DNA from 2 places in the Mesorhizobium sp. 01N446 genome. Region 1 is predicted to be linked to the other one. Evidence: riboswitches for the same ligand, from Rfam matches in the RefSeq annotation. Region 1 holds a riboswitch; the other holds the start of a gene.

The links. Region 1 has a riboswitch for cobalamin ahead of AC1DPX_RS10275 (DUF1636 family protein). Riboswitches for the same ligand answer to the same signal wherever they lie in the genome.
Region 2: it holds a riboswitch for cobalamin, as region 1 does, so the genes downstream of both, bluB (5,6-dimethylbenzimidazole synthase) here and AC1DPX_RS10275 (DUF1636 family protein) in region 1, are expected to answer to the same signal.

The regions. Positions count from the first base shown of each region.
Region 1 covers NZ_JBFTRA010000002.1:397,256-400,912, reverse strand. The annotation lists gene AC1DPX_RS10285 (cobaltochelatase subunit CobN) at 1-763, opposite strand, end outside; gene cobW (cobalamin biosynthesis protein CobW) at 783-1,820, opposite strand; gene AC1DPX_RS10275 (DUF1636 family protein) at 1,823-2,251, opposite strand; cobalamin riboswitch at 2,291-2,496, opposite strand; gene AC1DPX_RS10270 (winged helix-turn-helix domain-containing protein) at 2,526-3,657, opposite strand, start outside.
Region 2 covers NZ_JBFTRA010000003.1:111,693-115,349, reverse strand. The annotation lists gene AC1DPX_RS14815 (hypothetical protein) at 39-1,022, shown strand; partial or broken gene bluB (5,6-dimethylbenzimidazole synthase) at 1,139-1,723, opposite strand; cobalamin riboswitch at 1,817-1,997, opposite strand; gene AC1DPX_RS14805 (histone deacetylase family protein) at 2,176-3,102, shown strand; gene AC1DPX_RS14800 (exodeoxyribonuclease VII small subunit) at 3,106-3,357, shown strand; gene AC1DPX_RS14795 (DUF2277 domain-containing protein) at 3,457-3,657, shown strand, end outside.

The DNA.
Region 1 (3,657 bases):
CGATCGGCGCGATATCGGCGGCGAGCAGCATCGAGCGATAGAAGAGGATCGGGACGACCTTTCCCTCCCCCTCGAGGGGAGGGTGGCCCGCAGGGCCGGGTGGGGTCGGTACGACCGGACGCGACGTTTCTTTGCGTTGGCGCGCTTCGGAGAGGACCCCACCCCCGGCCTGCGGCCGGACCCTCCCCTCGAGGGGGAGGGGGACGACGCCGCGGTTCGGCTCGTAGTAGCCCGCTTTCGGCACGCTGACCGGCTCAGTCACATAAGCATCCTGTCCAGCCAACCCCGCCAGCCGCTGCACCAGTGCGCCCATATTGGCCGGGCCGCCCTCGCGGAAATAGCCGAGCAGCGCGTCCAATTCCTGGCGCGGCAGCGTCGAGGCTTCGATCAGCCTGAGATCCTCGTCGTGGCTTTCGCCGGGAAGCAGCGCCAGTTTTATGCCGCGCTCGCGTGCGGTCGAGGCCAACTGGTCACAGCCATAGCGCCACCAGTCGTAGCCGCCGAGGATGCGCACCAGTATGATCTTGGCGTGGCGCGCGACACTGTCGATCCAGAGATCGACGGACATCGGATGGCGAAGGTCGCGCAGTGCCGCCAGCCGCATCGAGGGTAGGCGGCCGACATCCGCCTTCCAGGCGGCCGCCAGCCCGGCGAGATCGCTGTCGGTGAAGGACAGGGCCACGATATCCGCTGGCGTCTGCCGCAGATCGACCGGCTCGGCGAGATCGTCGAGCGAGGCGGAGGTCGTGGTGAGGATATGCATCGCGGCCCGTGTCTGAAAATCAGCCGGCGAGTATACGCTCGATTGCCGGGCGGTTCAGCCCCTTGAGGCCGATGACGACGAGGCGCGAGCGGCGGTCGTCCTCGGCCGTCCAGGCGCGGTCATAGTAATGATTGACGCGCGGGCCGACGGCCTGCAGCAGGAGCCGCATCGGCTTGCCGCCGACTTCGACGAAGCCTTTCACGCGCAGCACGTTTTCCTGTTCGGCGGCAGTGGCGACACGCTTGGCCAGTTCGTCCGGATTGGCGATCGACGGGATGTCGACGATGAAGGTGTCGAAGTCGTCATGCTCGTGGTCGAAGGCGCCGTCATGGTGGGATTTGCGGTTCTCGATGTCATCCTCGACGGCGAGCCCGAGCCCGAGCAGCACGGACGGATCGACCTTGCCGTGCGAGGTTGGCACGATCTTCACGGCGCGGGCGGAGTGTTCGCCAATGATGGCGTTGGCGCGGGCCGAACCGGCGGCGTCCATCAGGTCGCTCTTCGACAGGATGATCAGGTCGGCGCAGGCGATCTGGTCCTCGAACAATTCCTCGACCGGGTCGTCATGGTCGAGGGAGTCGTCAGCAGTCCTCTGTGCCTGTAGGGCGTCCATGTCGTTGGCGACGCGGCCTTCGGCAAGTGCGGGACCGTCGACCACGGCGATGACGCCGTCGACGGTGACGCGGCTCTTCACCGTCGGCCACTGGAAGGCCTGGACCAGCGGCTTGGGCAGAGCGAGGCCGGAGGTTTCGATCAGGATGTGGTCGACCTTGGGGTTGAGCGACAGGATCTGGTCGAGTGCCGGCACGAAATCGTCGGCCACGGTGCAGCAGATGCAGCCATTGGCCAGTTCGACGATGTTTTCCTCCGGACAGGTGTCGATGCCGCACCCCTTCAAAATCTCGCCGTCGATGCCGATGTCGCCGAACTCGTTGACGATGATGGCAATGCGCTTGCCGCCGGCGTTTTCCAGGAGATGGCGGACCAGCGTCGTCTTGCCGGCGCCGAGGAAGCCGGTGACGACGGTGCAGGGGACGCGAGATACGGAAGTGCTCATGATCAATCCTTCAACAGGCCGAGGGGAGGAATACGGGCAACGAGGCCGCGCTTGAGGGAATCGGGCCGGCCACGCCAGGGGATGAGGCCGTCCGTCGAGGTGGCGAAGAGCTTCGCGCCGGTGACGAGGTCGGCGCCGCTGGCCACGGTCAGGTCGCCGAAGACATAGCTCCAGCAGCCGTCGCGCAGGATGGCGGCGCTCAGCCGGCGCTTGCAATTGCCGAGGCATTCGACCGTGCGGATGCGGATATTTGCATCAGATGCGGCACGGCGCGTGTCCTGCGCCAACAGTTCGCCCGCGCGGGGATGCCCGTCCGAGCCGGTCTCGTCGCGACAGGAGGCGCAGACGATGACCGTGACGCCGGCCAAGGCTTCGCTGTCGGCGGACGCATTGTCCGTTGTGCCAGCCGAAAAACTGCTGTTCTGGTCCAAAAACCGGGCTCCTTGCCCGGAAACCCGCCGGGCGATCGGATTCTTTTGTCGCAGACGGCAGGTCTCCTGGCTCGCGGGTCATCGCCTTGGGTGCCGCCTTCCCGGGAAACTCCCAGTGGCTTTCGGCCTTGGCTCTTCGCTTACAGTTGCGGGGACAGCCGCGGATTTGAGATTTTTCACCCCGCACCGCATTCCCTCTTAGCCCCTGCCGTTGCGGGCAGGGGACCGTCTGGACCGGATTTAGGCTTTTGCGGGTAGCGGTGTCAACGCGGGCTTACGACACCGTCATGTCGGCCAGCGCCGGACCCAGATCGCCGGCGGACGTCACGTCCATGCGTTCAAGGCCGAGCCAGCCCTGCATCTGTTTCAATTCCTCGAACAGTTGCGCAGCGGTTTCGGGCGGCGCGCCGGGCTCGGCGTAGGCGGCGTGGACGCGCAGCACGCTGGCCGGCCGGTCCGCCTTGAGGTCGACGCGGGCGACGATCCGGTCGCCGAGCAGGAAGGGGAGGACGTAGTAGCCGTATTGGCGCTTTTCGGCCGGCGTATAGATCTCGATGCGGTAGTGGAAATCGAACAGCCGCTCCGAGCGCGAGCGCTCGAAGACGACCGGGTCGAACGGTGCGAGCAAGGCGCGCGCCTCGATTTTCCGGGGCAGGCGGGCATCCTTGTGAAGGTAAGCCGGCTTGTCCCAACCCTCGACTCGCACCTGCAGCAGTTCTCCGGTCTCGACCAGTTCCTCCAGCCGGCCCTTCATGTTGGCCGGCGACAGCCGAAAGTAGTCGCGCAAATCGCCTGATGTCGCGATGCCATGGGCGCGAGCGGAAATGCGCAGCAATTCGCGGTGCGCGTCCTCCGGGGCGGGCACCGGCAGGTCGAGGATCGCCTGCGGCAGCACGCGCTCGGGCAGGTCGTAGAAGCGCTCGAAGCCGCGGCGGTGCGCCGTCGTGATGCGCCCGGCCCAGAACAGCCACTCGAAGGCATGCTTGGCATGGCTCCAGCCCCACCAGCCGCCGGAGCCTTTCTGGCCTTCCAGTGCCGAAGCGGCGATCGGACCGCGTGCGACGACCTCGCGGTAGATCTCTTCTATATAGGCGGCGTGCTCGCGGCCCCATTTGGCCAGGCCCAGATACATCTCGTCGCCCCGTTCGGCGCGCTGCATGCGCCAGCGCATCAGCGGATAGGTCTCGACCGGCAGGAAGGATGCTTCGTGCGCCCAGTATTCGAAGACCGTGCGCTTGCGCGTCACGGCGGCATTGTCGAGCAGAGCGAGCGGGTAGGGGCCAAGCCGCGAATAGAGCGGCATGTAATGCGCGCGCACCACCGCGCTGACGGAATCGATCTGCAGCAGGCCGGTGCGCGAGAGCACGCGGGCGAAGTGGCGGCGGCCGGGCGTGCCGGCGGGACGG
Region 2 (3,657 bases), on a different contig from region 1:
CATCCTCCCCAGCCATCTCTGGAGGGGAGATTCGGGACATGTGGGATTTCGATATCGGCAGGTCGGTGTCCATCATGATGCGGACCTGGCCTTTCATTGTCTTTCGCATGATCGTCTATTTCGGCATCACGCTGGCCTACATCGTGGCGACCGGCACCGGCGCGTCGGTCGGCTATGGCGTCGGCCATATCTCCACGGATCCCGACGGGCCGATGTCCTTTGCCCTGTGGGGCGGCGTGGTCGGCTTCGGCGTGGTTTCGATCGCCGTCTACTGGATCCGCGAATACATCCTCTACGTCGTCAAGGCCGGCCATATCGCCGTCATGGTCCATCTGATCGACGGCCGGGATGTCCCCGACGGCCAGAACCAGATCGCCTATGCCAGGCAGGTCGTGACCGAACGTTTCGCCGAGGCCAACATCCTTTTCGTCGTCGACCAGCTGGTCAAGGGCGCCATCCGCGCCATCACCGGCCTGCTCGGCGGCATCGCCGCCTTCCTGCCCATACCTGGCTTGAGCGGCCTGGTCTCCTTCATCAACACGGTGATCCGCCTGTCGCTGACCTATGTCGACGAGATCATCCTCGGCTACAACATCCGCATCAATTCGTCCTCGCCCTTCGAAACCGCCAGGCAAGGCGTCGTGCTCTACGCCCAGAACGGCAAGACCATGGTGAAGAACGCTGTCTGGCTGGCGGTCATCATGTGGGGCGTGTCCTTCGTGATCTTCCTTTTGATGCTGGCCCCGGCCGGCGCCATTCTCTTCATGATGCCCGGACAACTCGCCGGCTGGGCCTTCGTGCTCGCCATCGTTTTCGCCTGGGCCTTCAAGGCGGCCTTCATCGAACCCTTCGCAATCGCCTGCCTGATGCAGGTCTATTTCAAGACCATCGCCGGCCAGATGCCCGATCCGGCCTGGGATGCCCGTCTGGCCGAGGCGTCGTCGAAGTTCAGGGAGTTGAGGGACAAGGCGCTGGCCTCCTTCGGCGGCTCGCGCTGGGGCACGGCCGGCGCAACGCGCTGATCGGCGGCACATGTGGGCGCCCAGGCGGCGGTGTTTAGGTGTGCCACCGCTGACTTGAGCGATGCCTCGCCTTGCCCGCAAAACGTCTCGCTCATGATCAGTTCGGGCAGCGGCAGCCGCCGGCCCCAGCCATGCGTTTCAAGGTCGGGTTTGGGCGCGAACTCGGAAACCCGGCCGACGCAGAGATAGGCGATCGGCGTCACGTGCTCCGGAATGGACAGCAGGCTCTTCAACGCCTGCGGCTCGATGATGCTGACCCAGCCGACGCCGACGCCTTCGGCGCGCGCCGCCAGCCAGAAATTCTGCACCGCGCAGACCGTGCTGTAGAGATCCATCTCCGGATTGTGCCAGCGCCCCAGCGGCGAACCCTGCGAGCGCCGCCGATCGCAGGTGATGCAGATGTTGAGAGCGCTTTCGCAGATGCCCTCGAGCTTGAGCTTGCGGTAGAGCCCCTGTCTTTCCGCCTCGATTTCAGGCAGTTCCTGTTCGCGCGCGGCCAGGAACAGGTCGCGCACATCAGCCCGCCGTGCGGCGTCGCGGATGACGATGAAATTCCACGGCTGCATGAAGCCGACCGACGGTGCATGATGGGCGGCAAGCAGCAGTCGTGCCAGCACCTCGTCGTCGAGCCCTGTGGGCAGGAAATGGCTGCGCACATCGCGCCGCGTGAACATGGCGCGGTAGATGGCATCGCGCGCCATCTGGTCAAATCCATCGCCCATAGGAGCGGTCATGGTTTCCGGCATCGCTTGTCCCCTTGCGATTGCAATCAATGCCAGCCGCCTGACCATGCGGATGACGATGCCTGCCAGGCCGGCCTTCTGGCTCGGGATCAACCCACGTCCGGTGCCTTCCCGTCATCGACAGTGGCATTTACCGGCGCGGTCCCCCTTACAGCGTTGGGCACGCCACGGAATTCAACCGTGTTCCCGATTCTCCCGCCAGAGCATTTGCAGCCAAGTGGAATCACTTGGCGTCGCAGAATGCGACTAAACAAACAGACCGGCGGGCACCAGGCAGTGGCTGCGACCTTACGCCGAAGCCTTGGCGGCGCCAATCCCCGTAGCGACGCCAATGGACGCAGGCGCGATTTTCCCCAGTCATCAAGCCGCAATGCATGGCCATCGCGGCGCCGGGGCACTAGATAGGGGGCATGGCCACTCGTCTCTACACCCATCCGATCTTCCTGGATCACATCACGCCGCCCGGTCACCCCGAGCGGCCGGATCGCTTGCGCGCCATCGAGCGCGTGCTCGACGACGAGGCCTTCGCCGCGCTTGATCGCGTCAAGGCGCCGGAAGGCGACGAGGCCACCATCCTCTACGCGCACCCCGCCGATTTCGTCGCCCGCGTGCGCGCCGCAATCCCCGAAGAGGGCCTTGCCCGTATCGATGCCGACACCACCGCCAGCCCGAAGAGCTGGCAGGCGGTGATCACCGCGATCGGCGCCGCCAACGCCGCCGTCGACGATGTCTTTGCAGGCCGCGCCGACAATGTCTTCGTCGCCGCCCGCCCGCCCGGTCACCATGCCGAAAAGACTACCGCGATGGGTTTCTGCTTCTTCAACACGGCGGCGATCGCGGCCCGCTATGCGCAGAAGAAGCATGGCGCCGAGCGCGTCGCGGTCGTCGACTGGGACGTCCATCACGGCAATGGCACCCAGGATATCTTCTGGGACGATCCCTCGGTGCTCTATTGCTCGACGCACCAGATGCCGCTCTATCCCGGCACCGGCGCGAAGAGCGAGACCGGCGTCGGCAACATCGTCAACGCGCCCTTGGCGCCACGGACCGGCGGCGAGGTGTTTCGCGATGCTTTCCTGTCGCGCGTGCTGCCGGCGCTCGACAATTTCGCGCCCGATCTGATCATCATTTCGGCCGGTTTCGACGCGCATCACCGCGACCCGCTGGCCGAGATCAACCTGACCGAGGACGATTTCGACTGGGCGACCGGCCAGCTGATGCAGCGCGCCGCGCGCCACAGCGGCAACCGGCTCGTCAGCCTGCTCGAGGGCGGCTACGATCTGCAGGGACTGGCATTTTCGGTCGCCGCCCATGTCGGGCGACTGATGAAAGGGTGAATGATGGCTGGTGAAACCAATGAAGACGTCAAGGCGATGAGCTTCGAACAGGCGCTCGACGCTTTGGAGAAGATCGTCGATGATCTGGAGCGCGGCGACGTGCCGCTCGACCAGTCGATCCGCATCTACGAGCGCGGCGAGGCGCTGAAGGCGCATTGCGATCGGCTGCTGAAGGCCGCCGAGGACAAGGTCGAGAAGATCAGGCTGTCGCGCGACGGCAAGCCGGTCGGAACCGAGCCGCTCGACGCGGATTGAATGGCGGTCTTGCCTTACCGGTTTTTGGACACGATCATGGCTGAGGATTAAGCTCGTCCCGATTGAAACGGCTCCAGGACAAGAGGAGATACGGAAACGATGTGCAGAAACATCAAGACCCTGTTCAATTTTGACCCGCCCGCAACCAATGACGAAGTCCGCGACGCTGCCCTTCAGTTCGTCCGCAAGCTGAGCGGAACGACACGGCCGTCGAAACAGAACCAGCATGCGTTCGATCACGCCGTCGAAGCCATCGCGGCATCGGCGCGCGAACTTCTTGATTCACTCGAAACCAACCAG